One region of the Bacillus sp. OTU2372 genome, then DNA from elsewhere that is predicted to be linked to it. Evidence: a T-box and tRNA genes for the amino acid it is inferred to sense, from the RefSeq annotation. Region 1 holds a T-box; the other holds one or more tRNA genes.

Region 1 (16,505 bases):
TGCCTTGCTATTTGGATTTAAGGCAATCGGTTCGCCGTGATTCGAGGCTTTAATAACCTCTTCATCATCGGCAACAATGCCAATCAACTCAATCGATAAATGCTGGGTGATTTCATCAATATCAAGCATATCCCCAGTCTTCATCATATGATTGCGAATCCGGTTGACCACTAATTTAGGCGCTTCCATATTATTCTGTTTTTCTAAAAGACCGATAATCCGGTCGGCATCACGGACGGCAGATACCTCAGGTGTTGTCACGACAATCGCTTTATCGGCACCGGCTACTGCATTTTGAAAGCCCTGTTCAATCCCGGCTGGGCAATCAATAATAATATAATCATAGTCTTGCTTTAATTCGATCATTAATTCTTTCATTTGTTCCGGTGTTACTGCTGATTTATCAACAGTTTGAGCAGCCGGAAGTAAATATAATAAGCCGTCAAAACGTTTATCCTTGACCAAGGCTTGATGGATTTTACATCTTTTTTCTACAACATCCACCAGGTCATAAATAATCCTGTTTTCTAAACCCATTACTACATCCAAATTTCGAAGACCGATGTCTGTATCTACTAAGCATACCTTTTTTCCTTGAAGGGCCAAAGAAGTCCCAATATTAGCAGAAGTCGTGGTTTTTCCCACTCCGCCCTTACCGGATGTAATTACGATTGCCTCTCCCACCTTAATGTCCCCCTTCGAATCTGTTTAAATTAGGCCTTAATTGAACTAAAACTTGTAATCTATCAACAATAATTTTCCGGTCCTCATTTATGTAAGCACATTCCATTTCCCGCGGTTCATTGTTCTCAGCATGATCGGGTGCGCGATTAATTTGATCACTTATCCGGAGCTGCGATGGTTTCATACTAGACGCAGCAATCACTGCTTCCTCATTGCCAAAGCAGCCGGCATGTGCAACACCTTTTAATGTTCCCATTACAAAAATATTTCCACCGGCAATGAGGGTTCCACCAGGGTTAACATCGCCGATCAATAATAAATCACCAGGGGCTTCCAGCACTTGCCCTGATCGAATAATTTTAGAAACAGTCATTACCTCATTTTCAATCTTTTGCTGTTTTGCTTCTTCGAGCGTGATAACATTCGAAACAATATCATCGACAACCAAGTTTCTTTTTTGGAGAATTAACTCTTTTAACTCCTCATGCTGCTCTAAGGATAGATAGCGGTTGCCCACGTTTACTTTTACAGAAATTAAATTGCGCTCGTCCTGTGTCCGGGAGTTTGCTGATAGCTTTTGATCCAGTTCCTTTTTTAGTTCCTCATAGGAACATGTATCGTCAAGATGAAGGACAAGGCCTTCCTTCGTACCCTTTATTGTAACATTTTGCCGCTTTTTCATGGAGATTTTTTCACCTCATAATAAGAAAACAATTTAGGAATAGGAGTCCTATGGTCCTATTCCAAATCAAAATATACAGACATTTAATAAAAATTCGACACGAGAGGTCCATTCTCCTCTTTTAAAAAGAAATCTAGTTTAAGACTAATCAGCCCGCATTGCATCCATATGTTTTTCGAACAACCTTTTTAATGGATATACAGTAATGAGCACAAATAGCGCATTTAAGATAAGCGTTGGGTAAAACCGCAAATTAATATAGCTCTTAAAATCGATGTCCGTCACATGGATCAAATGGTCCATTTCATATACGCCCACTTCTAATAAAGCAATCCCTACGATCGTTATGAGAATCGCAACAATAAAATTGTTTTGCAGGATATTTAAGATTTTGGAAGCAAGATAGGCAACAAACGGAAAAAGGAAAAGGTAAATTCCAATAATTTCAATATAGACAATATCATACAAAAGCCCAAAGATGGCTGCATAAATAATCCCTTGTTTTTTGCTCACAAAAATAGTCAGAAATAATAAAGCGGCAAACAGAAAGTGAGGAGCGATTATTTTGCTTTGACCAAAAAGATCCTCTGGGACATATTGAACATATAAGCTTTCCAAAATAAATAAAAACAGAAACAAAAGAGGGAGAAGGAATCTTTTCACGATTACTCCCCCGTTCCTGTTGTTGGATCAGCAGCTTGAGCCATAACTCTTTTCGTCACAATGACCGTTTTAATATCATAAAAATCAGCCCCTGGTTTTACCAAGGCCGTTAGGTTTAATCCATATTGGTCCTGTTTTACTTCGACCACTTTCCCGATCATTAACCCTTTTGGAAATACATCCCCTAATCCAGAAGTGATCACGGTCTGGCCTTTTTGAATGTCCGCACCAGAAGGGATGGCCTTGACCTGAAGTAATTTCTTCTCGCTGTCATAGCCTTCCACAAGTCCATATACATTGGTTTTCCCTTGAACAATCGCCGAAATTCGGTTCTTCGGATCCATTGAACTCAACAGCTGAACAGTCGAGCTAAATTGAGTCACACTCTTTACTTTTCCAATCAGGCCGTTAGCTGTTACAACTGCCATATTTTTCTTAACACCACTTAATTTACCTTTGTCGATTATAATCATTTCATGCCAACGATCAGGGTTTCTTCCAATCACAGTAGCTGGAAGTGGTTCATAATCTCTCAGGGTCTTCTTTTCACCGAGAACATCACGTAATTCTTTATTGTCATTCTTCAGCTCCTGAACCTGTGCTTCAAGGCTGGCAAGATTTTCAACTCGTGATTTTAATTCTTTATTCTCTTCGTATGTATTAGTAAGGTCCTGGAGATTTTCAAAAAAGCCTGCAACATAGTTAGTAGGCTTAGAAACCAAGGATTGAACCCAGCCGGTTGTATCTTTGACAAATTGCTCCGGCCAGGATAGTTTGCTTCTCTCCCTTAAAGAAAACCCAATCAATGCCACGAGAACAATAATGCTGACAAGCAAAAAAATCAGTCGTTTATTCATAAAGAACTGTGGCATGATTATACACCTCATTTTTTCTATATAGATAAGAAAGTATTAGTCTTTAAAAAGCTCTTGCTTAACGAGTTTCCTTTGCCCTGTTTTTAAACAGATGGATATGGTCAAGAGCCTTCCCTGTACCGATGGCTACACAATCAAGTGGATTTTCGGCAATCAAAACAGGCATTTTTGTTTCTTCACTAATCACTCTGTCCAAATTACGAAGAAGCGCGCCCCCGCCTGTTAGAACAATGCCGCGGTCCATAATATCGGCAGCAAGTTCAGGCGGCGTTTTTTCTAACGTACTTTTTACCGCTTCTACGATCGCATAAACGGTATCATTAAGAGCGGACGCTATTTCTTTCGCTGTAATTTCAATTGTTTTTGGCAGACCTGTTAATAGATCACGACCGCGAATCTCCATATTATCGATTCCTTCCGGAGTGCCTGCAGAGCCGATTTCCATTTTAATTTGTTCTGAGGTGCGTTCCCCAATCATCAAATTATAATTTTTGCGGATATATGAAATAATCGAATCGTCCATTTCATCGCCAGCAACACGAATGGATTGGCTCGTTACGATTCCACCTAAAGAGATAATCGCGACTTCCGTCGTCCCTCCGCCAATGTCGACCACCATGCTTCCGGTTGGCTCCCAAACAGGCAGGTTCGCACCAATGGCCGCAGCAAATGGTTCTTCAATCGTATAAGCATCTTTTGCCCCAGCTTGTCTTGTTGCATCAATAACGGCTCTTTCTTCTACGGCGGTTATGCCTGATGGTACGCAGACCATGACATATGGTTTACCGGAAAAAAGATTATTACTTTTTTGTGCTTGACGGATGTGGTATTTCATCATCGCAGCGGTCGTTTCGAAATCCGCGATCACTCCATCCTTCATCGGCCTCATGGCAACAACGTTCCCCGGTGTCCGTCCAATCATATTTTTTGCGTCGTTCCCAACTGCGACAATACTTTTTGTATCGGTCTGCATGGCTACTACTGATGGCTCACGTAATACAATGCCTTTTCCTTTTACATAGACGAGGGTATTGGCGGTTCCCAAGTCAATTCCAAGATCTCTAGGTCTAATTCCAAACATACTGTTGTATCTCCCTTTCTGTTACTAAATGCACAAATTCTATAGGCAGGTAATCACCTTAATTATCATGTCTTTTATCGTACTATTTACATGGTTACTTTAAAAAACAGTCCTAAAAATCATACCCAATATTATATCCTAACGTCAAATAATATCATAGTGTTATAAATATCCTTTTTCCTTTAAACTCACAAACTTGTTTTCGCCGATAATCAAATGATCAAGAAGGTCGATCCCAATTATCTTCCCGCACTCCACCAAACGCTTAGTAACCTCAATGTCCTCTCGGCTCGGAGTGGGGTCACCACTAGGATGATTATGCAGGGCAATGATTGAGGCAGCCGAACGTTTTAATGCTTCGCGAAACACTTCCCTCGGGTGTACTATTGAAGCATTTAAGCTGCCGATAAAGACGGTTTGTTTATGGATGACTTGATTTTTCGTGTTTAAAAATAAACAGACGAAATGTTCTTGGGTCAAGAAGCGCATATCGTTCATCACATACTTCGCCCCGTCTTCCGGAGAGCGTATCACATAGCGATCTGTGTAATTGAGATTGGCAATTCTTCTGCCGATCTCAACCGCTGCAAGAATCTGTATCGCTTTAGCTGCACCAATCCCTTTGATTTCCGTCATTTCTTCTAACGTCGCACCTTTTAACATGCGCAGACCTTCAAAGTGCGTTAAAAGGCGATTCGATAATTGCAGGACCGATTCTTCCTTTGTCCCGGTGCGGAGCAGGATCGCAATCAATTCATGATTGGATAAGCTTTGCGGTCCATGGTTAATAAAACGCTCTCTTGGTCTTTCATCATGCGGAAAATCACGAATCATTAATGTATTTGTGGACATTTAATTTCCTCCCCTTTTAGTGGGAGTCTTTCTCTAATATGGCAAATGGTAGCCTGACTTTTTCAATTCCCTTATGGTCCTTGCGACAGGCAGGCCGACAACCGCAAAATAGTCTCCATTTATTTTTTTGACAAGCATGCTGCCAAACTGCTGAATCCCGTAAGCACCTGCTTTATCAAACGGTTCACCACTTTGCACATAGGCGTTAATGTCTTCGTCTGTTAACTCCCAAAACCATACTTCTGTTCTTTCATAAAATTTTGTTGAACCCGTTGGAGTTACAATGGCAACACCAGTGAAAACTTCGTGCTGACGTCCTGATAACCTTTTTAACATACTAATGGCTTCCGCTTCGTCTGCTGGCTTTCCTAAAATTTGATGATCTACAACCACAACTGTGTCCGAGCCAATCACAAAGGCTTCTTGATTCTTCTGAAAAACGACCTGTGCTTTACGCTCGGCTAACTCCATGACTACTTCCTCTGGGGAGAGTGCAGGATCAAAGCTTTCATCAACTTCACTGCTTGAGATCGCAAATGATAAGTGGAGATTTTCTAGAAGTTCTTTTCGCCGTGGAGAAGAAGAGGCTAAAATGAGGTTTTGCATTCAATCACCTTACCTTTTGACATTTTGTATAGGGAGATACATGTTAATCCTATCAGAAATTGTAGAAGCAAACAATTTTAATATCATTAAATTTTGAAGATCATTGTCAAATTATGCAAAAAAATAATATTTCGGCACACAAGAAATAAGCCCCACCAAAATGGCAGGACTTATTTCCCGGAAAATATCAACTGTTGTCGACTACAATGAATAATAGGCACTTAAAAAGTTTAAAAGATGCTGTTGAGCTTGACTGAGGCTCTTTTTACTTTTGGATTTTTGATAAGTATCTAGCTTATCAGCAGCGGTCGTTAATTCTGTTTTTATCTTCGTTACCTTTGCATTCTTTAGCCCGCTCGTCTTTAATTGTTCCTCAAGACCTGTGATCGCCTTAGTCGATTCCTTAGACAGTTCATTATTTAATAGAGCAGTTGAGGTTGCTAATGATAACGTTTCATAGATAGTAGGTACATTCTTTAGGAAGCTTTTCTCTTTATCATTTAGACCGGATACTTGTTTTTCATCAAGTAACAGAGGCTTGGCAAAGACATCTTCGACACCATCTGCTTTATATTGATTGCCAAGTGATTTGGCTGTTTCAATGGAATCGGCTACTCCAAGGAATAGATATTGCTTTCCACTCATTTCAACTAGTTGTGATGGAACACCCTTTGAAGTTACCTCGGTTGACGTTTCCTTCGCACCATCCTTTGATGAGAATACACCGCCTTGGATTACATAGGTTGTCATTTGGTCTAAGGTGATAGCGTCCGATGATTTTTCTCCGGTATTGTCAACGGTTGTATTTCCGTTTTCTTCAGCCACTGTTGGTATTGTTTGAGTTCCCACCTTATCCGATGGTCCTGTGATCACTAGTTTCAACATAACAAATCCAATTGTTGTACCTATTAGGATGGCAAAGGCAGCTGAAGTGACAATCGTGACGATGTTACGATCCTTTTTCTTTTTTGGATTGGTTGAAAAGGATGATATTTTGGGGAGGCTCGGCTTTTTTGTTTTTTTATCGCCAGCAATCGTAAATTCCTCTATATCTTGATCGGAGGATTCCGGAATGATCCAGTCAAAACTTTCATCGACAGATTCCTGGGTGGCGGCTGTTTCTAAGAATCCATCATTTTCTAGTTTATTCGAATCTATTTCTATCACGCTTGGAATAGGTTCGATGTTTGGCTCGCGGTCGATTTTCTTAGGTTCTTCCTCAAAGGTTTGGGTTTCTCCATTTAATTTTATCTTGATTGTATTGCCTTTGTTAGGCTTGTCCACTGCTTGTACTCCTCTCTCTTCCGAAGGGTCATTGGGTTCATCCTAACATATAGGTAAAAAAAAATAACAAGACTTTTGTCGTCTTGTTATTGTAGTCTTTCGTCAAATTATTTGTTGATTCGGCATTATTTTAACAATTGCTTGTTGAAGTTGTGCATCAAATCGCTAAAAAGATTACCCTTAGCCGCTGGTACTGGGGCATCAATTTTTGGCAACTGAGGAGCCAAGTCTGCTATACTAGGAATGTACAACGTTGAGATCACTAATAAATAGCTTAGAGGTTTGTTGGTCTGACCAAAGCAAGTAATTTCTTGACCACTAGAAAAATTAATTGATTCCACAACAATAATGTGAAGAAAATTCTCACAAAACTTTGCCCTGACAGTGGGTTCTTTTGTATTAATTCTAACAACTTAATGAAGTGGTTATTTAATACCAAATTATTTTTTCTGTTATTAGAAGTAATAAGGGAAAAAGCCATACACACCCCCCTAATAAAAATACTTGATTAAGGAATTGTAAATAAATTTTAATTATATCCGATCCCCAAAAATAAGCTGTCAATGTTCCCCCAGCGATAAAAGGTCCAAATGGTACCGGCTGTCGCTGTTTGACAATTTTCACCAGTAACGCTACTCCACCAATAACGGAACCAAATAAAGTGGATATAAAGAATGATAGGAGGACTAATTTAACCCCTAAAATACCCCCTAGTAATGCGTATAGTTTTACATCACCAAAGCCCATTCCACCCTTGCTAACAAAAGCAATCATTAGTAAGAGAACAAATCCGATAAAAGCTCCAAGGAGACTGTCCCACCAGGGAGTTAATGGCCAAAAAAATCTTTCTATTAAAAAAATTCCTGCAAACCAAATGAGAATTTTATCTGGGATAATCATATAATGAATATCTGATACTACTATAATCATAAACATAGAGATTAATGTAAGCCCAACCACTAATTCTGAAGACCACCCAACAACTAACGGTGCAATTATAAATAGTATTCCTGTGAGTAATTCAAATATTGGATAGATAGGAGAAATCCGCTTTTGACAATCACGGCATTTCCCCTTTTGTATTATATATGAGGCTACTGGGATGAGTTCTATCGTTTTTAACAAATGCCCACATTTTGTACAGGTGGAACGTGGCCTTATAATAGATTTATTTAATGGAACTCGTAGTCCGACTACATTATAGAATGAACCTAGTACTAGACCTAATATAAAAAGATAACAATAGATAAACACCATTTAATTTTCATTTTCTCCTATTAAGGATTTGGATTTACAGCCCGCGTTTAAAAATTTCTTCAGCACCAATACCACCCGATGACATTGTATACCTTCTATAACATTAGCATCCAGATACGACCATTTTTGCTGGTTATATTTGTTGCGTATAAGTGAACGTGAGCATCCTTCTTTGAACTTCAAATAATCCTAGAATTGATCGTACAGAAATAGTAGTAATTATTCCAATAAAAACAATCCCCGCCAATAGCTGAATTAATGTTAATCTACACTGATTTTTAAATTTGTTTAAGTATTTTTAACTAAATTCTCACCTTCTTTTGGTATTATACACCTAGTGATATTGTCTCTTGTAGTATACATTAATAGATAATGAAAGGAAGTGAATTTTTTAGGAATTTTGTCTCTTTCTTCAGTATTGTTATATAAAAAGTTGATATAATTACTTAAACCTCTTTATCCTATTTTTCGACTTTTTTTCATAGATTTTTGCAATCTTGGCTAGCATGACATCCAAGGCACGCTGTCCTTTCTGCGATTATTGACATTTAAGTAACCAACGAAAAAGTCCAATTACTCAACATTGGCTTAGTCATTGAACGCTTACATTGCTAGAAAAAAGTGACCAAATTATGAGATTAACACTCTAATTGATCTAACTTCTAGCAACCATGGGTTGTTTAAAACATTACCGAAGATTTGGTATATTAAAAAAATCCCAGGCTCCGGACTTTAACCCATTAGAAATGAAGTCTATTGTTCGAAGCTTGATACTAAAAAGAAGCTCATCCATTTTCCAATGTTTATGATATAGGGAGAGATCTGCTTGCGATTACAAGGTAAGTACCACCCTCTGCAAATGGCTTTTTACAGTTCTATTTACGTTACATAAAAAAGCCAATTCATCTTTCGTGAATTGGCTTTTTAAAAAAATATTTAACATTTATTTTCCATATATTCAGAAATTATAGGTTTAACTTCTGAAATAAAATATAGAGAACCCGTAACGATTAACATCTCGTTAGGTTCCTGATTTTTTATCTTTTCTTGAAGATAAGACTTCCAATCATTTACTGCTACTTTGCTAGCTGAACTGCTAATTTCACATAATTCTTCCGCCTTAGCAGCGCGAGGAAAATCAAAGCTAACAAAAGTTATCTGATCCGCAATCCCATCTAACATCCTAATCATCTCATCCAATTTCTTATCCCTTAACGCAGCAAAAGCAATATGAATGTTTCGATCTTTATATCGGCTAGTTAGCTCATGAACTAATGCCGTAATTCCTTCCTGATTATGTGCACCATCAATAATTACCAGTGGTTTTTCAGAAAGAACTTCAAACCTGCCTGGCCAGTAAGCCTGCTTTAGTCCATTTAGAATGGATTGTTCCGTTACTGAAAAACCTGCCTGTTTTAAATAATTTGCGGCAAGAATAGCTAGTGAAGCATTTTCCGTTTGATGCTGCCCGATCATACTAATCTCAAGATCCTCAAGGGATAGTGACTTTGATTTTAGTGTAAAAACTTCCCCTTTGGCAATCGATTCATGTCCAGAAATCTGAAACTCTTGATTTAATCGAAAGATGGGGGCAGACTTCTTATCCGCCATTTCCTCAATTACCTTTAACGCACCAGGATGTTTAACCGCCGTAAAAATCGGTGTGTTATTTTTAATAATCCCAGCTTTTTCGAAAGCAATCTCCTCATAGGTATTACCTAGGATAGCGGTATGGTCTAATCCAATGTTTGTAATAATCGCAGCTAACGGCTGAATAATATTCGTGGAATCGAACCGTCCGCCTAACCCTACTTCAAAAATAACAATGTCGATATTGCTTGTATTCGCGAAATAGTAAAAGGCCATCGCCGTGATCACTTCGAACTCCGTTGGACCACCTAGTTCCGTTCCTTCTAATTCATCTGCGAGCGGCTTAATGACATTGGTCAGCTCTAATATTTCCTCATCACTAATCGGTTTTCCGTTAACACTGATTCGTTCGTTAAATTGTTCTATATACGGTGACGTAAAAGTTCCCACCGTATATCCTCCTGCCTGGAGAATTGATCTTAAAAAGGTAACCGTGGAACCTTTTCCATTTGTCCCTCCAACATGGACGGCTTTGATTTTCTTTTCCGGAGAGCCAAGTTTGTCCATCATCCATTCCATCCGTGTTAAGCCTGGTTTAATCCCTAGTCTGAGTCTCCCATGAATCCAGTCGAGGGCTTCTTGATAAGTTGTAAACAATTTTGGTACACCCCTTTTATGTAAGCGAGACGAACCCAGTGTTGAATTCGTCTCGCAAAATTTGTTATCCCCTTAACTCTTTAATACGCGCTTCGACCGTGTCTCTCTTTTCTAGATAATCTTTCTCTTTCGCACGTTCCTCTGCCACAACACTTTCAGGGGCCTTTTTCATAAAGCCTTCGTTGCCTAATTTCTTCTGAACGCGGTCCACTTCTTTATTTAAGCGGTCTAATTCTTTATTTAGACGAGCAATTTCTTCGTCAATATTAATGAGTCCTTCAAGCGGCAAGATGATTTCTAAGCCTGTAACCACAGCTGTCATTGCTTTTTCTGGTACTTCGATGTCTACGCCCATTGTCAGCTCATCAGGATTACAGAAGCGTTCAATATAGCTACGGTTTTCTTCAACAGCTTTTAGAACCGTTTCATCCTTAGCCTTTACAAGCATCTTAATTTTTTTGCTCATTGGCGTATTCACTTCTGCACGGATGTTTCGTACAGAGCGAATCATTTCCACAAGAAGTTTCATATCTTGTGCTGCCTGCTCATCAGAAAGCTCTGGTTTTACAACCGGCCATGCTGCTGTTGTGATGGATTCACCAGCATGTGGAAGATTCTGCCAAATTTCCTCCGTGATAAATGGCATGAATGGATGCAACAAACGCATCGTGTTGTCTAATACATAAGCAAGGATGGAACGAGTGGTTTTCTTAGCTGCTTCATCTTCACCATATAATGGAAGCTTCGCCATTTCAATATACCAGTCACAGAAGTCATCCCAGATAAAGTTATATAAGGCACGGCCAACTTCACCGAACTCATAGCGTTCAGACAGTCTTGTTACATGTTCAATCGTTTCATTTAAGCGAGTTAAGATCCACTTATCGGCAACCGATTTTTCGCCGCTGAAATCAATTTCTTCATATGTTAAACCATCCATATTCATCAAGGCAAAACGGGAAGCATTCCAAATCTTATTGGCAAAGTTCCAAGTGGACTCGACCTTTTCAAAGCTGAAACGTAAATCCTGGCCTGGTGAACTTCCAGTGGATAAGAAGTAGCGTAAGGCATCGGCACCATACTTTTCGATAACATCCATTGGATCTACACCGTTACCAAGTGACTTACTCATCTTACGGCCCTGCTCGTCACGAACGAGACCATGAATAAGAACATCTTTGAATGGACGATCCCCTGTGAACTCGATGCTTTGGAAAATCATCCGGGAAACCCAGAAGAAGATGATGTCGTAACCAGTTACCAGTGCATCCGTTGGGAAGTAACGCTTATAATCAGCCGCTTCAGTGTTTGGCCAGCCCATTGTAGAGAACGGCCATAATGCGGAGCTGAACCATGTATCTAATACGTCTTTATCTTGTTCCCAATTTTCAGCATCTGCAGGTGCTTCCGTTCCTACGTAAACTTCACCTGTTTGTTTGTGGTACCAAGCCGGAATTCGATGACCCCACCAAAGCTGTCTGGAGATACACCAGTCGCGGATATTTTCCATCCAGCGAAGATATGTTTTTTCAAAACGATCTGGAACGAAATTTACTTTGTTTTCTTTGTTTTGTAGGGCAATCGCTTCGTCTGCAAGTGGCTGCATCTTAACAAACCATTGGGTTGAAAGATATGGTTCAACAACCGCTCCGCTGCGTTCAGAGTGACCAACAGAATGCATATGCTCCTCAATTTTGAAAAGAACGCCTTGCTCTTGCAGGTCTTTAACAATTTGCTTGCGGCATTCGAAACGATCTAAGCCTTGGTATTTGCCGGCTTTTTCATTCATAGAACCATCTTCGTTCATGACAAGGACACGCTCTAAGTTGTGACGGTTACCCACTTCGAAGTCATTTGGGTCGTGAGCAGGCGTTATTTTTACAGCCCCTGAACCAAATTCCATATCCACATAATCATCACCAACAATCGGGATTTCACGCCCAACAATTGGGAGGATTACTGTCTTACCGATTAAATGCTTATAACGATCATCTTCCGGGTGAACGGCAACAGCGGTATCACCGAGCATTGTTTCTGGACGAGTTGTGGCTACTTCAATCTGACCAGAGCCATCTGCTAATGGATAATTCATATGATAAAACGCACCCTGAACATCTTTGTAGATTACTTCGATGTCAGATAATGCTGTTTTTGTTGATGGGTCCCAGTTAATAATATATTCACCACGGTAGATTAGACCTTTTTTATATAGGGTTACAAATACTTCTTTAACCGCATCTGAAAGACCCTCATCAAGTGTAAAACGCTCGCGGCTATAATCAAGGCCTAAGCCTAATTTCGACCATTGCTGACGGATATGGGACGCATATTCTTCTTTCCATTTCCATGTTTCTTCGACGAATTTTTCACGACCTAAATCATAACGGCTTTTTCCTTCGTTACGAAGTTTTTCTTCTACCTTTGCTTGAGTTGCAATACCCGCATGGTCCATGCCAGGCAGCCAAAGAACATCATAACCTTGCATTCGTTTCATCCGTGTAAGAATATCTTGTAAGGTTGTATCCCAAGCGTGACCTAAGTGGAGCTTTCCAGTAACATTTGGCGGCGGGATAACGATTGTGTACGGCTGTTTGCTTTCGTCATCCTTTGCTTCAAAAAACTTGCCATTCAGCCACCATTCATATCGACCTTTTTCAATTGTTTGCGGATCGTACTTGGTCGGCATTGTTAATTCTTTTGTTTCCATTTTGTTTCCTCCTTCAAAATTCCGGTAAATACAAAAAACCCCAGTCGTCATAAAAGGACGAATGGAGTTTGCTTCGCGGTACCACCTTTTTTCCAATCCAAAAACACGATTGGCTCTTAACTTAGATAACGGATTTTATCCGTCTTCAACTACTAGGATTTCTCTGTTCGCAGAAGAAGCTCATGGGCGACTTTCCAACGTTCTGCTTAGGAAATCTTCCAGCAAGTGATTTCCCTCTCTTAAAGCAGGAGTGCATTGTACTCTTCCCTGTCGTAGCTCTCATTTTAAATTATATTGTTATACTACCCAAAAAAGGGGAGTGACGTCAATCAGGATGACCAATTTTTTTATTTTTTATACCTTATGTAAAGATGAAGAGAACTTCTATAGGCTTTTGGAATATATATAAATAAAAGTTTTATCTTTTTGGGGAGGTTCGGAACGTGAAACGTAATAATTTCCACAAATATAAATACCGTCCCTGGTTTATCACTTCACGCAGGATTGCCGCACAATTGATTGTTCCCTTCAGCATCTTTCAATTTATCCGCACACTGTTTTTACCAACCGTCCTTGATGTATTGCTGTTAGCCATTTTTCTTGTGATTGCTGTTTCCCTCTATTTTGACATACTTTAAGGAGCCCATCATGCAGGTTATGACTGCTGCTGGGCTCCTTCTTTTGCCTGCTTTTGTTGATTCTCAATTTCAGTCATCCGCATCACAACATACTCGGAATTTTTCAGGTGCCAATACTTCTCCTGCAGCTTCCGAACAAACTTCATTTCATTCTTTCTTCCTTGTTTCTTGTAATAGCTATCGACCACTTGCATAATCGGAACAGGTAAGGCTAAATAGCTGTTGAATAATAACTTCTCATCCTCTTTATAAGGGAAATATTTAAAGTAGTGATACACCCAGTCAATCGCGGTATCACTCCGCTTTGGTCTAGTGTTTAAGGCCCTTGATAAATATGGGAGCAGATCATGAATAGGGGACCCATAACGGGCATTTTCAAAATTAATAAAAAAACCGTACCCCCGGTCATCGTAGAGAAAATGTTCGGGAGATAATTTCCCATGAGTTATCACCATTCGTGCCTTTTCGTCGTCTTTCGTCGTTTCGTACCATTCCTCGAATTTGGCTTTCGAAAACCGGAGCGCCTGGCTGATTTCGTTATAGTATAAGCAATACAACAACTGAAACGGTGACATATAGGTCTTCTTTTCACATTCATCCATAAAGCCATCAAGGAATTCCTGATGCTTTTCAAGCTGCTGAATGGTGGTTTCGTAGTGCTCAGTACGTTCTTCTTTGTTGACCGTTACTTCCTTCGCAGACAGGGTATGAAGTCTAGCTAACTCTCTAAATAGCTCGAAATTTTGCTGATCACGGTTTTCTTTTTGATCATTGGGCATCCACGGCATTAAATAATAAAGATTATTCTCATGTAAAACCGCATACCGGCCGTCCATGGTTGGATAGATGGGGACGATGCGGTTGAAGCCTTTTTGATATAGCAGGTGAACATGACGGATGAAATCTGTCCCTGTTGTAGGTGGGATTTTTTTTAGTGCAAAGGTGCCTTTATTGGAATAAACCTTTTGAACAATCCCGTAGTCTTCAACAAAATAAGGCTCGACAAGATAATTTTGTAAAATTGGTGTTATTGATCCTAACCGATTCATTTCGCTCATGAGATGTCATCTCTCTTTCAATGAAAGGCGAAGATTAGTAAAACTTTAAGAAAAATAAGCTGAGCAGGTTGGAAAAAAACCCGCTCATCTTTTTATTCATCCGCTAATTTTTTGCAAGTGTCCCCGGAATATAAAGAACCTGACCAACAGATACATCTTGATTTAAATCAAGATTATTGACACGGAGCAGGTTCGGAACGGATACATCATAGCGGTCTGCTAAGCTAGCAACCGTATCCCCTTTTTGAACAATGCAAACCTTTAATTTCGTTTGGCCTGTTCTTTCATCCTTACGGGCAAAGAACTCTGTCAACGTCATACTTTTCTTCTTAGCAGTCTTCTTCTTTTTCACTGCTTTTGGCGGCACTTCTGAAGAAGAAGAAGATGAACTTTCCTCAGAAACTTCAACTTCTGCAACAATTATTTCTTCATGGTGCTGTGGAGCGTGATCTTTCACTACAATAACTTCTGCGGTTGTTTCAACCGCTTCAGGATGGCTCCCTTCACTCCTAGCCTCCTGCAAATTCCATGCAGGAGAATACTCTTCTGTCTCTTCCTCCTCTTCTTCTTCCTCGACCTGAGGATGATAATTGAAGGTAGGGAAATTCGGTAAGATTTCAACTGGTTCTTCTTCTTCCTGCGGTTTCCTTGCTTCGGCTTCAAACAAGAAGTTGTTTTCAAAGCTGCTATGGACGGCAGGTTGTTCTACTTCCACTTCTTCCTCTTCATAACGGTGAAGCACTTCAAACTCTTTTTCTTCCTCTTGCTGCTGCTGTTCAACTTGTTCATTTCCATATAAACCACTAATCGTTAACTCGGCGGAAAGCTTGATGCAACTGCGCTCTGGGATGGAATAATCAAATGATTCTACAAGGACGTCGATATCATAGATACTTTGAATCCGGTTATTCGGAATCGTGATATCGACTGGGAATCTGTGCGAAAATTCACAGGATCCCGCCTCTTCCAGTTCAGCTACTCTCTCGACAAATTTTTGGGAGGTAACCCCATCCTCTTCACTTACTTCGCTTGCTTCGTAACTTTTATATTCGCCAGATAGTTGGAGCGAACCACGTATGGTTACGTACTGATCGTTTTCCTGGATGGTGATGTCCGGGTCTAGGGAAATCGAAATGAGTTCCTCGACTTCCTGTCCTTTTCTAAACCACAATGACTCCTCCAAGGAAAATCGCAGGCACGATTGATTCTCTTGGGACAAAGCGACTCCTCCTTTCGTATCCTCCACGCAAAATCACTATGTCACTTAAACTCTATGTGGGAGGACAATTTTTTATGATAAAAATGGTATTCTGACTTGCAAAAAGAAATGTTTTTGATGGGCACTTTATTCTGTTTGGCTGATTTTTCTGTTGGATTGGCTTATTTTAGGTGATAATTGGCTCGTTTTTCGGGGGCTTGGCTCATTTTTGAAGATGATTGGCTCATTTTCCTTGTTTATTGGATAATTTTCCATTTATACCCAATTACGAACAAAAAAAATACACCCACGCTTAACAAAGGTGGGTGCAGAAATTAATATTATTTAAGTTTCGAAAAAGCAACCTCTGCTGCTTGAATCGTTTTTTCAATATCCTCATCAGAGTGCTCTACGGATAGGAATAAGCCTTCAAACTGAGATGGCGGTAAGAATACCCCTTGATTCGCCATTTCGCGATAATAGGCCGCAAAGAAGTCTAAATTAGATGTCTTAGCTTTTTCATAGTTAATAACAGCTTCGTTCGTGAAGAAGAAACCAATCATTGAACCAGCACGATTAAAACTAATCGGAATATCATGCTTTTCAGCTGCTGCTTCAAAACCTTTTTGCAGCAGATCACCTTTGCGGATAAACTCTTGATAGTGCTCAGGTG
Region 2 (16,505 bases), on a different contig from region 1:
TCCACAATCAAACCTCGAAAACCATTCCATTAGAACAGTTAACGAAAGTTATGATGATTGGAATACAGAGATAAAGAAAATAAAAAAGCCAGCCGTTTTACGACTGGCTCATTTGTTCAATTTCTGTTAATCATCTTAAACCTGATTAATAGTAGCCTCAGCTCCAAGTAATTGGTCAGCTTTAATACTGCTGTTTTCGTCCTTAATTGCAAAGTCCAAGGTTAACATCAGCGATACATTGCACTGCACAGAAGCAGCTTAAGTCAACGGTGATGCAATCTCTGCTCGCGCGGAATCTGTCAACTTTACAAACCTTTTGAAGGTCAATGCAGCATTTTTCTCCGCCTGAAACGAGATTAACCGGAACAAATTGTCCGTTGCTGTCTCGATGGCCTGGTACTAACACACGAAGAGTTGCACAGCAGTTATCAAATACGTCCTCAACGCGAAAGAAGATAGATACACATGCATCACATTCTTCTGTTAAGAATGCATGAAATGGCGTACCATCAGCAGTACTTAGAACAAATACTCGCGTATCAACCGGGTCTCTCCTTGTAGGCGACACCATCGATCCTAGCGGTTCGGTAAAGCAGCTAGTACACTCAGTACATTCTTGTTCAACTGCTTCAACTGCATTATCTTGAATATCTTTAATCGCACGAACTACTTCGCAAACGCAGTTTTCTCCGTGAAAGTTGTTTTTATTTCCACAACCCATTAATTTTTCCTCCTTATTCCGTGATATATCTTACAGTACTAACATATTTATGTGAGCGCTTTTGGGAAACGGACAAACGCCTTGTTTGTCAAAATTAGGCTGGTCAATCATCTATTTAATCTCAGAAAGGATAGTAGCCGGTATGAATATAACCTATTTAACGTTGCTTCTATTATCGCTGGCAAGCTTTCGGCTGACGAGATTGCTTGTTTTCGATCGAATCTTTGAGTTTATTCGCGAACCTTTTTTTGACGAAGTAAGGGAGGAACATGAAGGGGAAGTTGAAATTTATTATGTTCCAAAAAAAACAGGAATTAAGAAGTTTATAGGGGAACTGCTTAGTTGTTATTGGTGTACAGGAGTGTGGTCAGCTGCCTTTATAGTCAGTTTTCATTATATCTGTCCAGAACTTTCTAGACCATTAATCTTAATTTTAGCAGTGGCAGGTTTTGCTTCCCTGTTGGAGTTATGTGTGCAGCTTTTTATCGAAAAATAATGCTTTCGTGGAGACAAGATTCATTAATTCGACATATTCTAACTAGTAGTAAACATTGAAAGGGGAGGGAGAAGTGAACAATAAAAACCAAAACCAAAACCAAAACAAACAAATGACGCAATCCAATCGCAAATCGACAACTACTAAAAAGAATCAAGGCTGCGGATGCAGTAAAAAAACTTCAAAGTAACGGAAAAACTGCTGGTAAAACTGGCAGTTTTTTTAATTTAAGCTGCCAAGGTTATTCAGTCATAATTTTGCAGGATATTGAAAAAACTAAAATAGTATTCAAACACTCAACGGGACAAGGAAAGTGAAGCATATGAAAGCGGCATATCGTTTGATTGTAAGTATGAGTTTATTTTTATTGACGGCATGTTCTCAAAATCAGCCGGTAAAAGAAAGCCAATTAGCGCTCATAAAAACAACAAATCCGACCCCGCTTGGTACGGAGCGGAAAAACAATAGTGATCGGGTAGAGGATATCAAAAGAGATGTTAGTTCTTTACCGGAGCTGTATGACGTTGCGGTTATAAAAGGAGAAAAAGATACATTAGTGGTCTATAAGGTAAAGCATATGCAGAGATTTAAAATGAAGACAATCGAAAAGAATCTAAATAAGAAGCTAGAAAAAAATCATCCAAAGGAAAACTTTACAGTATCAAGCGATTATAAGATTTTCTTGGAAGCTGTCAGGCTGAACGAGGGGATGAAATCAGGAAGGTTATCACATTCTAAGGCTGAAAAGCGTTTAGAGGAAATTGTTAAGATGACGGAAGATATGAAGTAAGAAAGGATGTATCGGAATGGCTAGCAAGCAGAAAAAGATGACCCCTCAGCAGAAAAACTATCAAACACTCCAACAAAAACATGAACTGAAGCGTCCAGTTTTAAAAAATTGTATTAAAGCATTTTTAGTTGGCGGGATTATTTGCATGATTGGCCAAGCTGTCAGTTATTTCTACATATATTATTTTAACTTCACCGAGCAGAGCGTCGGAAACCCTACCGTTGCAACAATGGTCTTTTTTTCGATGTTGTTAACTGGTTTTGGCGTCTATGACCACATTGGCCAATTTGCTGGTGCAGGGAGTGCGGTACCGGTAACCGGGTTTGGGAATTCAGTAATCTCTGCAGCCATCGAACACCGAACTGAAGGGTTTGTACTCGGTGTAGGTGGAAATATGTTTAAACTCGCAGGTTCAGTGATTTTATTCGGAGTATTTTCAGCGTTTGTTGTTGCATTAATTAAGACGCTACTTGTGATGTGGGGGGTTTTGTAATTGTTAAAGGGGCACCAATCGTGGGTTTTTAACAATCGGCCAATGATTACAGCAACAGGTGTAACAGGGGGACCGTTTGAAGCAAACGGCAACTTAGCGAGTGACTTTGACCTGCTGTACGAAGATTTATGGATGGGACAAGAATCTTATGAAAAAGCCCATCGGTTATTGCTGGAAGAGGCGATCAAAGCAGCTTTAAAAAAGGGGAATATCCAAAAAGAACAGGTTCAGTTTTTATTAGCAGGTGACTTACTTAATCAGATCACTCCGACAAGTTTTGCCGCAAGGACCATGCAGATTCCCTATTTCGGTTTATTTGGCGCCTGCTCAACATCCATGGAGGGTTTAGCCTTATCTTCCTTTATCGTTAATTATCAAGGGGCTAACTATGTTTTGACAGGTGCATCCAGCCATAACTCTGCTGTCGAAAAACAGTTTCGCTATCCAACCGAATATGGTGGACAAAAGCCACCAACTGCACAATGGACGATTACAGGTGCAGGAGTAGCGCTGGTTGAGAAGAATAAATCTGGTAAAAATCATCCGGTGACTACGTCGGCAACAATTGGAAAAGTTATTGATATGGGTTTATCAGATCCTTTTAATATGGGAGGGGCAATGGCTCCGGCAGCTGTGGATACCATTACCGCTCATTTTCGTGATTTACAATTAGACCCATCTTATTATGATTTAATTGTGACCGGTGACCTAGGGCGAATTGGTCATGATACTGCTTTTGAATTGCTAAATAAAAATGGATTGAAATTGGACAAAAAACAATTTCAGGATTGTGGATTATTGATGTATAAAGATGACCAGCCTGTTCAAGCTGGTGGCAGTGGAGCAGGGTGTTCCGCAACTGTCTTATATGGACATTTACTAAATGAAATGAAAAAGGGGACTTATAAACGAATATTAGTCGTCGCTACAGGAGCATTATTGTCCCCGCTAAGCTTTCAGCAAAAAGAGTCCATTCCATGTATTGCCCATGCTGTTTCAATTGAAATGAATGGTGAAAAGGGGTGAGTCGATGCTTGCAATGTTTTTTTGGGCCTTTGTTGTAGGCGGGTTAATCTGTGTAGTGGGGCAATTATTATTTGATGTAGCGAAACTCACACCTGGCCATACCATGAGTTTGCTGGTGGTTGCTGGAGCGGTCTTAGATGGATTAGGCTTATATGAGCCACTAGTTGACTTTGCAGGTGCCGGAGCAACGATCCCAATTACCAGTTTTGGTAATTCTCTTGTTCATGGGGCACTCCAAGACGCTAAGGCACATGGGATTATTGGCGTTTTAACTGGGATGTTCCAAGTAACAAGCTCTGGTATTTCTGCTGCAATTATTTTTGGGTTTATTGGCGCACTAATTTTTAAGCCAAAAGGGTGAAATACTCATTTTTATAGCCAATTTTCCCATAAGGCTGTCATGCCTAGTACACATGATTAAGTAATTTCATATGTTATTAATGAGATTACCGAAAGTGAGGTGACAGTCTATGTGCTTTGGATACGGCGGCTACGGCTACGGCGGCGGTTTTGGCTACGGTTCCACTTTCGTGCTTATCGTAGTATTATTCATCCTTTTAATCATTGTTGGCGCAAGCTTCTATTAATAGACAATGAGATGGAGGGGGCTGGACCTAAAAAGGGCCAGCCCTTTCTGTTATTTACATAAAAGCTTTTGATTGTCCGAAAGCAAGGTGACTTCGGACAGAACTCGCTTCAAAAAGCTATTGATTGTCCGAAGGTAAGGCATCTTCGGACAGGACTCGCTGCCAAAATGTTTTTTATTGTCCGAACACAGCAATTATTCGGACAATACCAGCATGAATCCACTGATGACAGTTGAATACATAACCTTAATCTTTGTAGTCAATTTCATCACATTCACCTTTTTTTCCCAACTTCATAGAATAAAGTAGTCTATGAAGGAGCGTGAAATTTTACCATGGATAATGGGTTCTTTAAGAATATAGAAAAGAAAACAGGCGTTAATATGAAAGATATTTTTGATTTAGCTAACTCCCTACAAAATGCTAACTTTAAAGATGAAAAAACAGTTCGTAATGTCATCCGGAGAGTTTCTCAAATTGCCAACAAACCGGTAAGTAAAGACATGGAAGATCAAATTGTGAAATCGATTATTAACGATGGAAAGCAGCTTGATTTTAACACGATTGCTCAAATGATGAATAAAAAATAAAAAGAGGAATGACCAATTGTTTTTACAAATTGGTCTTCCTCTTTTTATTGATGGGAGCTAAAAATCTGGAACGATTAGCTTTCTTTCCTCGCCTGTTACTTGGAATGGAGATTAACAGCTCCTCCTTTGCTCTTGTCATCGCTACATAGAATAATCTTCTTTCTTCTTCAAGCGGAGCATTATCGCCGGCTCGGTAAGATTCAAGGGCAAAGTCGTGCGGTAAGCTGCCGTCTACAGCACTTATCATATAAACGGTATTATATTCCAGCCCTTTAGCCCGGTGGATGGTACTAAGCGTGATCGCGTCAGTGAAATGTCTGCTCATATTCTTAATTTCCTTATTCATGGCCGACATATGCAGTGCGTGTTCCAACAAAGCCTCTATTGTTGTAAAGCTTTTGGCTGCAACTTTAAGATCTTTTAGGTCATCAGAGCCTTTTTCAAGCTTACTCGATTCATTCCCGCGTTTCTTTAGAAAATCTAGGAATCCAATTTCTTTTTCGATTTGTTCAATCGCAACAGACGGAGATAAATGTTTAAGCCCGCGGATAAGGGTAACCGCCTTTTTTAATTTTTTCTCTTGAAAAGCGTGAGCAGTTTTTAGGTGCGAAAGGGCCTCCAGAAGGCTGCAATCCTTCAGAATGCTTTCGGCTTTTAGGTCTTTAAGGACTGATTGTTTTAAAAATAATAAGGGCAATAAATCGCTCATGGCATTCGGGTCGTCTTCATTTAAACTTACCTTTAAAAAGGCAAGGGCGCTTCTAACGATAAAACGATCGTAAAATGCTTCGGCATCTTGATCAATTTTAAAAGGGAGGTTCGAGGCGGCTAATCTTTCAAAGACTGCCCGCGAGCTGACATTTGTCCGATAAAGGATGGCAAAATCCCCCGGTTTCGCACCTTGTGAAATTTTCTCCTGTATATCGGTAATAATCATTGTAGCCTCTTCTTCTTCATCATATGGAAAAAATAATTGAGGAAGGATCCCCGAAGCGTATTGTGCTTCCATGCGTTTTAATCTGCGTTTTTTATTAAGGGCAATCATTTGATTAGCTGCAGCAACAATTTCATGTGAAGAACGATAATTCTGCTCAAGAGTTACTAATTTTGCCTCAGGAAAGTCTTTTTCAAAATCTAAAAGATAACTTGGGTCGCTGCCCCTGAATGAGTAGATGGCCTGGTCATCATCACCAACCGCACAGACATTTTTATGTTTGTCAGATAAAAGTTTAATCAGCTCATATTGAACCCTGTTTATATCTTGAAATTCATCAATTAGAAAGTATTGGAACTTGTCTTGGTAATACTCTAGAAGGGGAGGAGATGAAATAAATAACTGATAACAGCCAATTAACATATCGTCAAAATCAAATAATCCTTCTTTTTGTTTATATTCTTCATATTTTTTATATAAAAACACCGCGCATTCTTCCCAATCAGATGTGGGTTTAACTTCATGCGGCATGAGAAGAGAATTTTTCCAAAAACCAATTTGCTGCAGTGCTAAATCATAGGCAAATTCCTTTTCAGACAATTGGAGGTCTTTCCCAGCCTCTTTAAGGATTTTATCGCGCTGCCAATCCTTCTTGAGTAATTTATTTGAGGACCAATGGGCGGCATCATGGAACATTAAGATTCGATAAAAGATACTGTGAAAGGTACCGGTAACAAGTTGATTGATCTTTCCCCGCTGCATATTTGGATAGGAAAGCAACCGATTTTTCATTTCTGCAGCCGCCTTGGAGGTGAAGGTTACAAGCATAATAGAGCCAGGATCGGCGTGTTTCACCTCGAGCATGTAAGCAGTCCGCGCCGTTAAAACACGCGTTTTGCCGCTCCCTGCTCCTGCTAGGACTAATAACGAGCCATCTGTTTCCATGACGGCATCCACTTGGCTTTTATCAAGCACTACTCCTTTTTCAGCAAGCAGTCTTAAATAGGTTGGCAGTTCCTGTCCAACATTTTTATTAGTTGGTGTATAAGGAAGAGAGTATTCAATCGGTTTAGCATGCTGAAATAGTTCTAGGTTTGTATTTGTCGCGGTAATGGTCCGTCCTTGGGGGATTTTGAAACCATTCCGCTCGATATAAAGTGGAGCATCATCTGAATCTATAATGGGGTCAGGATCAAGGCATTTTTTTTCGGGTGTATGGACATGAAAAAAATGCGGCTCCATCTGTATTCCTAGAAACAATTTTACCTTTTCATGACAGGTGGGGCAGTCAAGTTCTCCATTTTTCCCTGCTAAGTAAATTTTTTGATACTGATCTCGAGCCAATTGTGAGAGTGTAATTAGCTGTTTTTGGTAGATAGCTGTTTTCATATATTTAAAACCTCTATTTCGCGAAAATAACACATGTTCTATCTTAACAAAACCGGCCAGCTTCGGAAAGTGTTTGATTAATTATCCAGCTAAAAGAAGCACCTGCCGGTTAGTCGGCAAGTGCTTCTGTAGGAATTTGTTTTACCATCGTTTTATGAGGAATCCCTGCATCCAAAAATTCTTCCGATACTACCTCATAACCAAGTCCGGCATAGAAGGGAATCGCATGGGTTTGGGCATTCAGTTTTAATTTGTGCAAGCCTTGTTTCCGGGCGAAGGTTTCGATGGCATTCATCATCAATCTCCCCGCTCCGGTCTTACGAGCTTCTTTTAACACACAAATTCGTTCGACTTTACCATAACCATCAATGACACGGAATCTACCGGCAGCAAGGGGATTGGCTGTATCTCCATACATAACAAAATGAGTTGCTTCATCCTCGTATTGGTCTATTTCCTCTTCGATTGGAACATTTTGCTCCTTAACGAAAACAATTTTTCTAATAGAAAAGGCGTCTTCAAGTTCTTTTTGATTTTCAACCACTTTGATTTTCACGTCTTACTATTCCTTTCCAAGCCGAAATGTTTCATATACGGTCCAAGAACCATTTTCTAATTGATAAAGCAGATGAAAGCGGTCAATCGTTTCTTCATGATCAATCTTTGTCATCCGGAGTGACCCATAAACGTCAGAGTGTTCATCATTTGACAGCTTTTGGCCAATCGTAATATGAGGGACAAAGGCATATTCTGTATTTTCATCATTCAATTCGCGATTGATTTCTGAATGTAGGGTGGAAAGCTCGTCCGTTGGTTCCACCTTAAAATAGATTACATTATTTACGGGCTTGAAGGAACTGATTTTCGCCGTTTTTAAAGTAAAAGGGCCAGTTTTTTCAGCAATTTTACGTAGTTTATCAGCAAAAATCTTGGCATTTTCTTCTGTGGCTTCAAAAGCACTTTTTAATGTCAAGTGCGGAGGAATAAGAGCATAATGCGGATCGTAACGTTTACGATAAGAATTCACTACATCTTGAAGCTTTTTCGATGGGAAAATGACAACACCAAATTTCATGCGGTTACCTCCAATATTGAAATTATTTTACAAAAACATTGATAAAATCGCTTTCAATTATTATAGCAAATTTTCTAAATATATTAAATAAATTAAAATATCTATAAGAAGTTCTAAAAAAACATTTTAAGCGCCCGCTTTAAATCAGGCTGCCAATAGGTCCATGTATGGGTACCATTAAATTCTTCAAAAAAGTATGTAATTGGTTTTGCTTGTATTTTTTTGGCAAGAACCCTGTTTGGACTTAAAAAGTTTTTTACTTTTCCGTCTGTAGTTGGGACCTTTGTTTCTTGAGTTCCAATCACATGATAAATTTCTAAAAGCTGCCCTTCTTTAAAATTTTCTACTAAATTGAGGACATCCTCATCGACATATGGTGATTGAAGCAATACTTTTCCAAAGGAATGCGGATAGTGGACCGCCGTCATTAAGGAAACAGTGGCACCAAGAGAGTCACCAATTAATGCCCTGGTGGAACCCATCTGATAGGTTGGAAATTCCTTATCTAGAAAGGGAACTAATTCGTGTGCTAGAAAACGAATATACTGGTGGTTTTGATCACCATCGGGATGGTATTTGCGACGTCGGTCGTTTACATTCTTATAGGGTACCCCAACTATAATTAAATTTTCAATTTCTTGTTTAAAAAGTAATTCATCTGCTAATCGTCCGATTCGGCCAAGCTGAAAATAATCTCTGCCGTCCTGAGCAATTAGCAGTGAGTATTTGAAAAGTGGTGAAAAGTTTACAGGCAGATAGATAAGAAGCTGCATCGTTTCTTGTAGTTCTGAGCTATGAAAGGTATATTCTTTGATTGTGCCTTTTGGATACTGCATGGAAAGCCCCCCGTAGTTCGTTTGATTCAACTGCATTTTATCATAACTAGAAAGAAGTTGCTTAATAGGGTAGGGAATGGTTGTGGGAGGTGGGGTAGGTTTAATGGAGGTACGTTCTAGGTGAACGAGTTTCCGGCATAATTGATAAAATGTTCTCGCGTTTAAAGGTCCGAATTTGTTTCCGAAGCAGGCAATAAGCACGAATGTAGTCATCGTTTATTTCTTTCACGATTAGCTTTCTTTGGGAAAGTTCTTGGTTTTCAGCAAGATAAATCATCTCAATTGGCATATGTTCTTCGATTGAGCGTATTAAAAGGCCATCCATGGTAAACACTCCTTTTGGTTTATAATATATATTATAACCGAACATTAGTTCTTTATTCAAGTTGATAAGGAACAAGTGTTCCTATTTCGTTTTTTTAAAAAGTTGATTAAAATGGTATTGACATTCTGAGCATTTTCACTATAATTAAATTTGTAGCTTAATAAGAGATCTGTTAGCTCAGCTGGGAGAGCGCAACCTTGACAGGGTTGAGGTCGGGGGTTCGAACCCCTCACAGGTCATAACTAGTCCTAACATCTACGGTGTTAGGACTTTTTTTGTTTTTGGCTTTTACCAGAAAAATTTTGATTCCACCTTTCATCCAAAGGATATGAGTTTACGTTCTTAAATGTAAAATATATACGAGTGATTTCGGAGAGTTTTAATCGTAAATAGCTTATAATCCATAATGATGAAGGTTATTCAAATGAATAATAGTGTTCAAAGAAAATTGTCATGATCTGCTCTTTATTGAGTTTAGAATTGTTTTTCTGGTATGATTTCTTAATAGAGCCGTTTTTTTATATAAACTTAGATACAGTGCTAATCATTACCATGTTATTTTAATCAAATTTATTAGGAAGTGTGTTAATAGTATGAATTCGCCAGATGAACTTGCAACGGCAGATGTTAATTTTAAAGAACTAGATCATTCTGCTCTTTCTCAAAACATTCATTTATTTTTAAATAGTTTAGATAAAAATGGGGAATCACGCTTGCCACAACTTGCTTATCTTGCAACAAGGCATGCCATACGACAACTTCAACTCCCTCCAGGACAAACAGTACTCGAAAGGGAAATGGCTGACATCTTGGGGATGAGTAGAACGCCGGTTCGTGAGGCTCTCGTGCGTTTAGAGATGGAGGGGTGGGTACGGCTCATACCACGTCGCGGGTTTGTTGTAGCACCCATTGTAGCGCATGATCTCCAACAAATTTATGAAGTAGTAGAAGCGCTTGATGGGATTTCTGGCAGCTTGGCTACCAAGCGTGCTACCTCTGAAGAATTAGACAAACTTGACCATTTGATTGAGGAACAAGAAAAGGCACTAGACTCTGAAGATTTACTTTTATGGACTGACCTTGATGAGCAATTTCATCAACTCATTGTCGATTTAGCCCAAAATCCCCGTCTTAGAGTGGTTATGGATAGTCAATCTGATCAACTATATCGTGCCCGGTTATATACGATTAAGCACCGGCCTAAACCAACACGCTCCATAATGGACCACAAAGCCATTGTTGCTGTTATGAGGGCATCAGAACCGGATGCTGCACGATCAATGTTACAATCCCACCGTTATAGAGCCCGTAGTGAAATTTTAAATATTATCCGATCTCTGACTTAATTAGTGGTAAATAACTTAGATATATGTAAAAGAAAACTTCCTACATAAAAGAAAAAGGCTGTAGAGATTTTCAAGAAATCCGCCACAGCCTTGGCTGGAAAAAATATATAAGCTAGATTACATAATTACATAGTTTCCCGATATTCTCTACTTCCACAGAAACAACGTCACCTGACTTCATTGGACAACTGCCAGAAGGTGAACCAGTTGCCAAAACATCACCGGGCTCGAGTGTCATAACCTTTGATATCCAACTGATAAGAAAAGGAATGGAAAGTGACATCTGATTAGTATTACCCTCTTGTACGACTTTACCATTTAGGGTTGTAACTATTTGTAAATTGGTTGGATCTATACCCGTCACGATACACGGACCTAAAGGACCAAAAGTGTCAAACCCTTTGCCGCGTGTAAACTGGGGATCGGTTTTTGTAAGATCTCGTGCCGTTACATCATTAAAGATTGTACAGCCGAAAACATAATCCAATGCCTCTTCTTCTTTTATATTTTTGCCGCGTTTTCCAATAACAAGTGCAACTTCCCCCTCCAATTCAACCTGCTTGGTTAAATCGCTTGATGGAAGAATGATTTCACCGTGATCTGGAATCAAGGAAGATGTCGGCTTTAAGAACAAAAACGGTTCCTTGAGATTGGCCTTTCCTCCAGTTTCTTTTGCGTGTTCAGAATAGGTCCACCCGAAATTAATTACTTTTGAGGGTGCAACAGGTTCCAAAATTTTCACATCACTATAGTTAACTCTTACGCCATCATATTTTAGTACATTGTTAACTACTTCTATAAAATTACTCGATAATTGTAGAATTGCATCATGCTCAACCACTCCGTAATATACTTCCCGGTTATAATTCTCATAGCGAACTATCGTTTGTGTTTTTTGTAGTACCTGCATTACCATACCGCACCAACTCCATCTATAGATAAAATAATTGCAGCTCCTCCAACCAATTACAAATCCAGATTCGTCATCGCTAAAGATGTCAAATACGAATCTGTCTTAAACCGGTTTTTTAAGACTATGATTTCCATCTTAATCTAGTAAAACGGTTGAATGCGTTTCCACTTACAATAAAAAAATAATTTTATATAGTACACAAATTTGAGAATGCTAACATTTTTTATCATATCCAAAAGACATCATGTGACGGAAAAACTCACTTGATGAATCGTACTTGCTGGCTTATCAACTCGTATTGTTCATCCTTCTTTTTATTGAACTCCACTTTATTTTCTTCAAAGATGTTATTTCCTTCTGCGTCAATGGAAACAATCAGAGGACCGAACTCATTCACTTCACATACCCAAAGAGATTCAGGCATTCCAAGGTCTTTCCAATGTACTTCTTTGATTTGTTCAACCTTTGTTGCCGCAAGAACAGCATTTCCTGCTGGGAATACGAGGTGCAGCGCTTTATGAGTCTTACATCCTTCTTCGGTGTTTTTCCCCATTCCACCTTTTCCAACAATGAGTTTAACACCTGTTTCTTCGATAAATTCCTTTTCAAACTTTTCCATTCTCATGCTGGTTGTGGGACCAACAGAGACAATCTCGTATTGATCATTTCCAAGGTCTCTAACAATAGGACCTGCATGGAAAATAGCTTTACCCCTAAGGTCTACAGGTAAAGGGATTTTTTCCTCGATGAGTCTTCTGTGTGCAACATCTCTGCAAGTAACCAGTGTCCCTGTCAGGTAGATGATGTCTCCGATTCGGATATTTTTAAGATCTTCATTCTTTATAGGTGTTGTTAAAACTTTCTTACTCATAGTGTTACCCCCTCGTGAGTACTAATTTCATAGTTCAAATTACTATCGAAGGTGATCTTTCCTCTTCTATGGGACCAGCATCCTGTATTAACTGCAACTCCAATTGTAGAAGGATGTCTTGCTGTATTCACAACATTTACACCCATGACAGATTTAGATCCCTTAAGTCCCTGAGGTCCAAGGCCAATAGCGTTAATTCCATCTTCAAGAAGTTTTTCCATCTTAGCCGCGTTTTCATTTTCATTATGACTTCCAACAGGTCTCATAAGGGCTAACTTTGAATTTAAGGCAGCTGTTTCAACAGAAGTACCGACGCCAACACCTACAAGAAGTGGAGGGCAAGCATTAAGTCCATAACTTGTCATGCGGTCAAGTACAAATTTTACTACGCCTTCATAGCCTTCCCCGGGCATTAGGACTGTTGCCACTCCAGGGAGGGTACATCCGCCCCCTGCCATATAAGTATAGATTTCCACTTTGTCACTGTCTTCTTCGATTTCCCAGAAGATACTAGGTGTACCGTTGCCGATATTCTTTCCTGTATTGTACTCATCGAATGTCTCTACAGAATTATGACGCAAAGGGGTTTCTTTGGTCGATTTATACACGCTATCCCTTAGAATGCTATCCAACTGCCCAATCAAGGGGAAGTTCTGTCCACACTTTACAAAAAATTGAAGAACTCCTGTATCTTGACATGAAGGTCTCTTTAACTCGTAAGCTAGCTTCTGGTTATCAAACATTGTTTTGTAGATGATTTTTGCAAGAGGATTATTTTCTTCTTCGCTCAATTCTTTCAGTTTTTTTTCTACATCATCAGGAAGCTTGTAGCTGACGAGCGATATAAATTTGGCCATCATCTCAATCATCTTTTCCTTTTGCTGTATTTTATCCATAGTAGCTGCCATAAATTAACTCTCCTTCTCTATCCTTAATGTTTAGTCACCAAATAGTTAGGTGATTTAGGAATAACTTATACGTTTATTATTAAACAACGTATACATTAGTGTCAATGGTTTTTGTGTGACAAATATTACTTTTTGATGACTAACATTTAAAAATCCTTATTATTATTGAGTTTTATGTGTAAATTTTGTGAATTTAAATAATAGGGTAAGTGAAAACTAAAATAAATTATTGACATTAACGTATACATTAAGCGATAATTGTTGTAAGGGTTTTCAGTAAAATTGAAGGAGGTAGACGAATGTCAGAAAAAAATGGTTTTCGTATAGCAACTGTCCCGTGAGATACTTGAAAAGAGATAGTTTGAAGAATACTGCGATCAACTTGCATTAGTACCAAAATGTTAATGAAGAATAATAGATTGTTATATAGGAATTCATCAGGAGAATAATCAGGACTTGGTGATAGAGTCTTTCAAATAAGGTACATAACAGAGGTTATCATCCAATACTTGATAGTCGAAATAAGGTTTCTGAATAAAAGAATGGTCATACTTTTTCCATAACTAGTATTCGAAAAGATTGAAAGTTTACCAGTTTATCTAAGGATAATGTTCACATATTTAGGGAGGGAATCTTATGAGTGTTAACTTGCAAGATTTGAGAGCGATTACCAAAAAAACTAATTTTCGTTATTTGACTTTGGCTATATTATTTATCACGACAGCAGTTAACTATATCGACCGATCGGCGCTAAGTGTAGCTGCCCCTGTAATGAACAAGGATTTACAATTAGATGCCGTAGCATTGGGAATCGCTTTCTCTGGGTTCAACTGGGCCTATGCCTTTCTGCAAATCCCAGGAGGATGGTTATTGGATCGATTTGGGGCCCGTGTTGTTTATGGGATTGGGTTGTTCCTATGGTCGCTATTCACCTTTTTTCAAGGGTGGGTTAGCGGTTTCCTAATGTTATTCCTTCTACGATTCGTCGTAGGGGCTGCAGAAGCTCCTTCGTTTCCGGGAAATAGCAGATTAACAGCCATGTGGTTTCCTCAGCATGAACGTGGCAGGGCAGTTTCCGTCTATAATTCTGCCCAATATTTTGGACTAGCTTTGTTTACACCAGTGTTGGCTTTGCTTCTACAGAAGTATGGTTGGCATATGATATTCTATATTGCAGGTATCGCTGGCATTGTGGTCTCGTTCTTTTGGTTCAAACATATCCATGAGCCCAAAAAGCATCCAAAAGCAAATCAAGCCGAAATTGACTATATTCTTGAGGGGGGCGGTCTGGCGAATGCAGGGGATAAACCGATAAAAATAAGGTGGGCCCATGCAAAACTCCTGTTGACCAACCGTCAAATGGTAGGAATTTATATAGCGCAATTTTGCCTAAATACAATTGTTTGGTTTTTCTTAACCTGGTTCCCTACGTATCTTGTTGAAGAAAAACATATGTCTATGCTCAAGGTTGGATTTATGGCTTCTATTCCATATGCAGGCGCCTTTTTCGGCGGAATCATTGGCGGATATATATCGGACTACTTGTTAAAGCGCGGGAAGTCTCTCGGAGCAGCACGTAAAACTCCAATTATCATTGGGTTCTTGTTTTCAAGTGTTATCGTCTTGGCAAACTATACTTCATCTCCAGCACTTATCATGCTCATCATGTCAGTTTCCTTTTTTGCCAAAGGGATGGCAGGTGCCACTTGGACTCTAGTTGGCGATATGTCTCCAAAAGAAATTATAGGACTGAGCGGCGGTATCTTTAATACATCGGGTAACTTGGCAGGTATCGTGATTCCTATCGTAGTAGGATATATTTTGAGTACAACGCATTCCTTTAGTGCCGCATTATTCTTTATTGGCGGAGTATTGTTAATCGGAGCATTTTCTTACATTTTCATCGTGAACAAAGTTGAACGACTTGAATTACCTCCTGAACTAAAAGAGGAAAAGCAGCCTCAATTAAAGGTACAGGCATAAAAAAGTTCAAGCACTAAAAAAGGCTAGCCTACATTGGCTAGCCTTTAATCATATTGGGTGGACAAATAGGTGAATATTTTAATAGATTAATTTTTATTACAAAAGTAGTAATAAGTTGTTCTATACTTACATGTTTGTTTGCTCTCACAGGTCACCATAGAAGCCTAACATCATCCAATTAGGCTTCTATGTTTTTTTTGCCTAATAAAGAACCCGCCATAAGTAAAACGTAGCATAGGCCTGCCAGCCGGACCAGCTTAATGAAAGTTCCATTAGTTCTTCCTTCGAAGGCTTTTTCTCCGAACCCCTCATGAACTTGATCGCGTTATGCAAACCGACATCATCAATCGGAAAAGCTGTCGGAAACCGTAGGCAGCGCATTAAAACGTAATTGGCTGTCCAAGGACCAATCCCGCGTATCTTAATCAAACTTTTTTCCGCCTCTTTAAAGTCCATAGCCAATAGTTTTTCTTTAGAAAGTTCACCATTGTCCATTAACTTGGCAATGCCAATGATGTATTCACTTTTTCTCACAGTCATTTTAATATCCGCTAAATCCTCCGGTGATAATTTACTTATTTGTTTATAGGCAGGGAAGGTCCAATATTTTTTATCATTCCATTCAATGGATTCCCCAAATCTTTCAACAAACTGTCTTTTTAGCGTGTAGGCAAATGCTAAATTAATTTGCTGCCCTAAAACGCCCCAACAAAGAGCCTCGAACAAATCCGGCACACCAATCACTCTTAATCCGCGAAATTCTTGGACTGGTTTTTCGAGCAGCGGATCTCCTTTGGCCATTTCGTAAAATGGAGATAAATCCCGCTCTAAATCAAACCATTCCCAAATGAAACTAAAAACTTTTCTCCATTCTTTTTCGTCTGGTGTAGAATCTATAAACTGGACAATCATTTGGTTTTTATCATTTACGTGCATCTGAACAAGTCTGTTGGCTGCCCTTGTCTGAACTACTCTTGTAATAACATTATTTTCAATGTCATACATGCATTCATTCTTATTTCGTCCTAAATAGCCAAGATTTGCAGCCATATCAAAGTCTAGCGGTAAATTAATATAAAGCTTATCATTCTCAACAAACCAATTATTTTCACTTACGTTTATCAAAATTATCACCCGCATTCATTTTCTATTATTATCACAAAAAATGATTTCGTAATCTTGCTTTTCTATTTTGAAAATAAGGCTATTTCTATTTGGGGTG

The links. A T-box is a leader RNA that pairs with one kind of tRNA and senses whether it is charged. The one in region 1 lies ahead of AAHB15_RS13265 (valine--tRNA ligase), so its partner is inferred to be a tRNA-Val.
Region 2: it has a tRNA-Val gene. The T-box ahead of AAHB15_RS13265 (valine--tRNA ligase) is inferred to sense a tRNA for this amino acid. The anticodon was not compared.

The regions. Positions count from the first base shown of each region.
Region 1 is NZ_JASATK010000007.1:8,212-24,716, forward strand. It holds gene minD (septum site-determining protein MinD) at 1-684, opposite strand, end outside; gene minC (septum site-determining protein MinC) at 686-1,366, opposite strand; gene mreD (rod shape-determining protein MreD) at 1,511-2,029, opposite strand; gene mreC (rod shape-determining protein MreC) at 2,032-2,901, opposite strand; gene AAHB15_RS13235 (rod shape-determining protein) at 2,963-3,985, opposite strand; gene radC (RadC family protein) at 4,148-4,837, opposite strand; gene AAHB15_RS13245 (Maf family protein) at 4,871-5,443, opposite strand; gene AAHB15_RS13250 (hypothetical protein) at 5,645-6,727, opposite strand; gene AAHB15_RS13255 (prepilin peptidase) at 7,157-7,984, opposite strand; gene AAHB15_RS13260 (bifunctional folylpolyglutamate synthase/dihydrofolate synthase) at 8,921-10,231, opposite strand; gene AAHB15_RS13265 (valine--tRNA ligase) at 10,296-12,938, opposite strand; T-box leader at 12,989-13,221, opposite strand; gene AAHB15_RS13270 (hypothetical protein) at 13,382-13,576, shown strand; gene ysxE (spore coat protein YsxE) at 13,594-14,634, opposite strand; gene spoVID (stage VI sporulation protein D) at 14,738-15,853, opposite strand; gene hemL (glutamate-1-semialdehyde 2,1-aminomutase) at 16,174-16,505, opposite strand, start outside.
Region 2 is NZ_JASATK010000001.1:201,943-218,447, forward strand. It holds gene AAHB15_RS01065 (CotO family spore coat protein) at 1-74, shown strand, start outside; gene AAHB15_RS01070 (CotY/CotZ family spore coat protein) at 203-721, opposite strand; gene AAHB15_RS01075 (DUF1360 domain-containing protein) at 864-1,217, shown strand; gene AAHB15_RS01080 (YhcN/YlaJ family sporulation lipoprotein) at 1,540-2,007, shown strand; gene spoVAC (stage V sporulation protein AC) at 2,024-2,500, shown strand; gene spoVAD (stage V sporulation protein AD) at 2,501-3,526, shown strand; gene spoVAE (stage V sporulation protein AE) at 3,531-3,887, shown strand; gene AAHB15_RS01100 (YjcZ family sporulation protein) at 3,997-4,113, shown strand; gene AAHB15_RS01105 (stage VI sporulation protein F) at 4,449-4,703, shown strand; gene AAHB15_RS01110 (ATP-dependent helicase) at 4,726-7,026, opposite strand; gene AAHB15_RS01115 (GNAT family N-acetyltransferase) at 7,136-7,582, opposite strand; gene AAHB15_RS01120 (YjcG family protein) at 7,589-8,101, opposite strand; gene AAHB15_RS01125 (alpha/beta hydrolase) at 8,215-8,937, opposite strand; gene AAHB15_RS01130 (hypothetical protein) at 9,038-9,262, opposite strand; tRNA gene AAHB15_RS01135 (tRNA-Val) at 9,429-9,501, shown strand; gene AAHB15_RS01140 (GntR family transcriptional regulator) at 9,856-10,608, shown strand; gene AAHB15_RS01145 (fumarylacetoacetate hydrolase family protein) at 10,721-11,518, opposite strand; gene ttdB (L(+)-tartrate dehydratase subunit beta) at 11,781-12,392, opposite strand; gene ttdA (L(+)-tartrate dehydratase subunit alpha) at 12,389-13,300, opposite strand; gene AAHB15_RS01160 (MFS transporter) at 13,937-15,283, shown strand; gene AAHB15_RS01165 (DNA-3-methyladenine glycosylase family protein) at 15,485-16,333, opposite strand.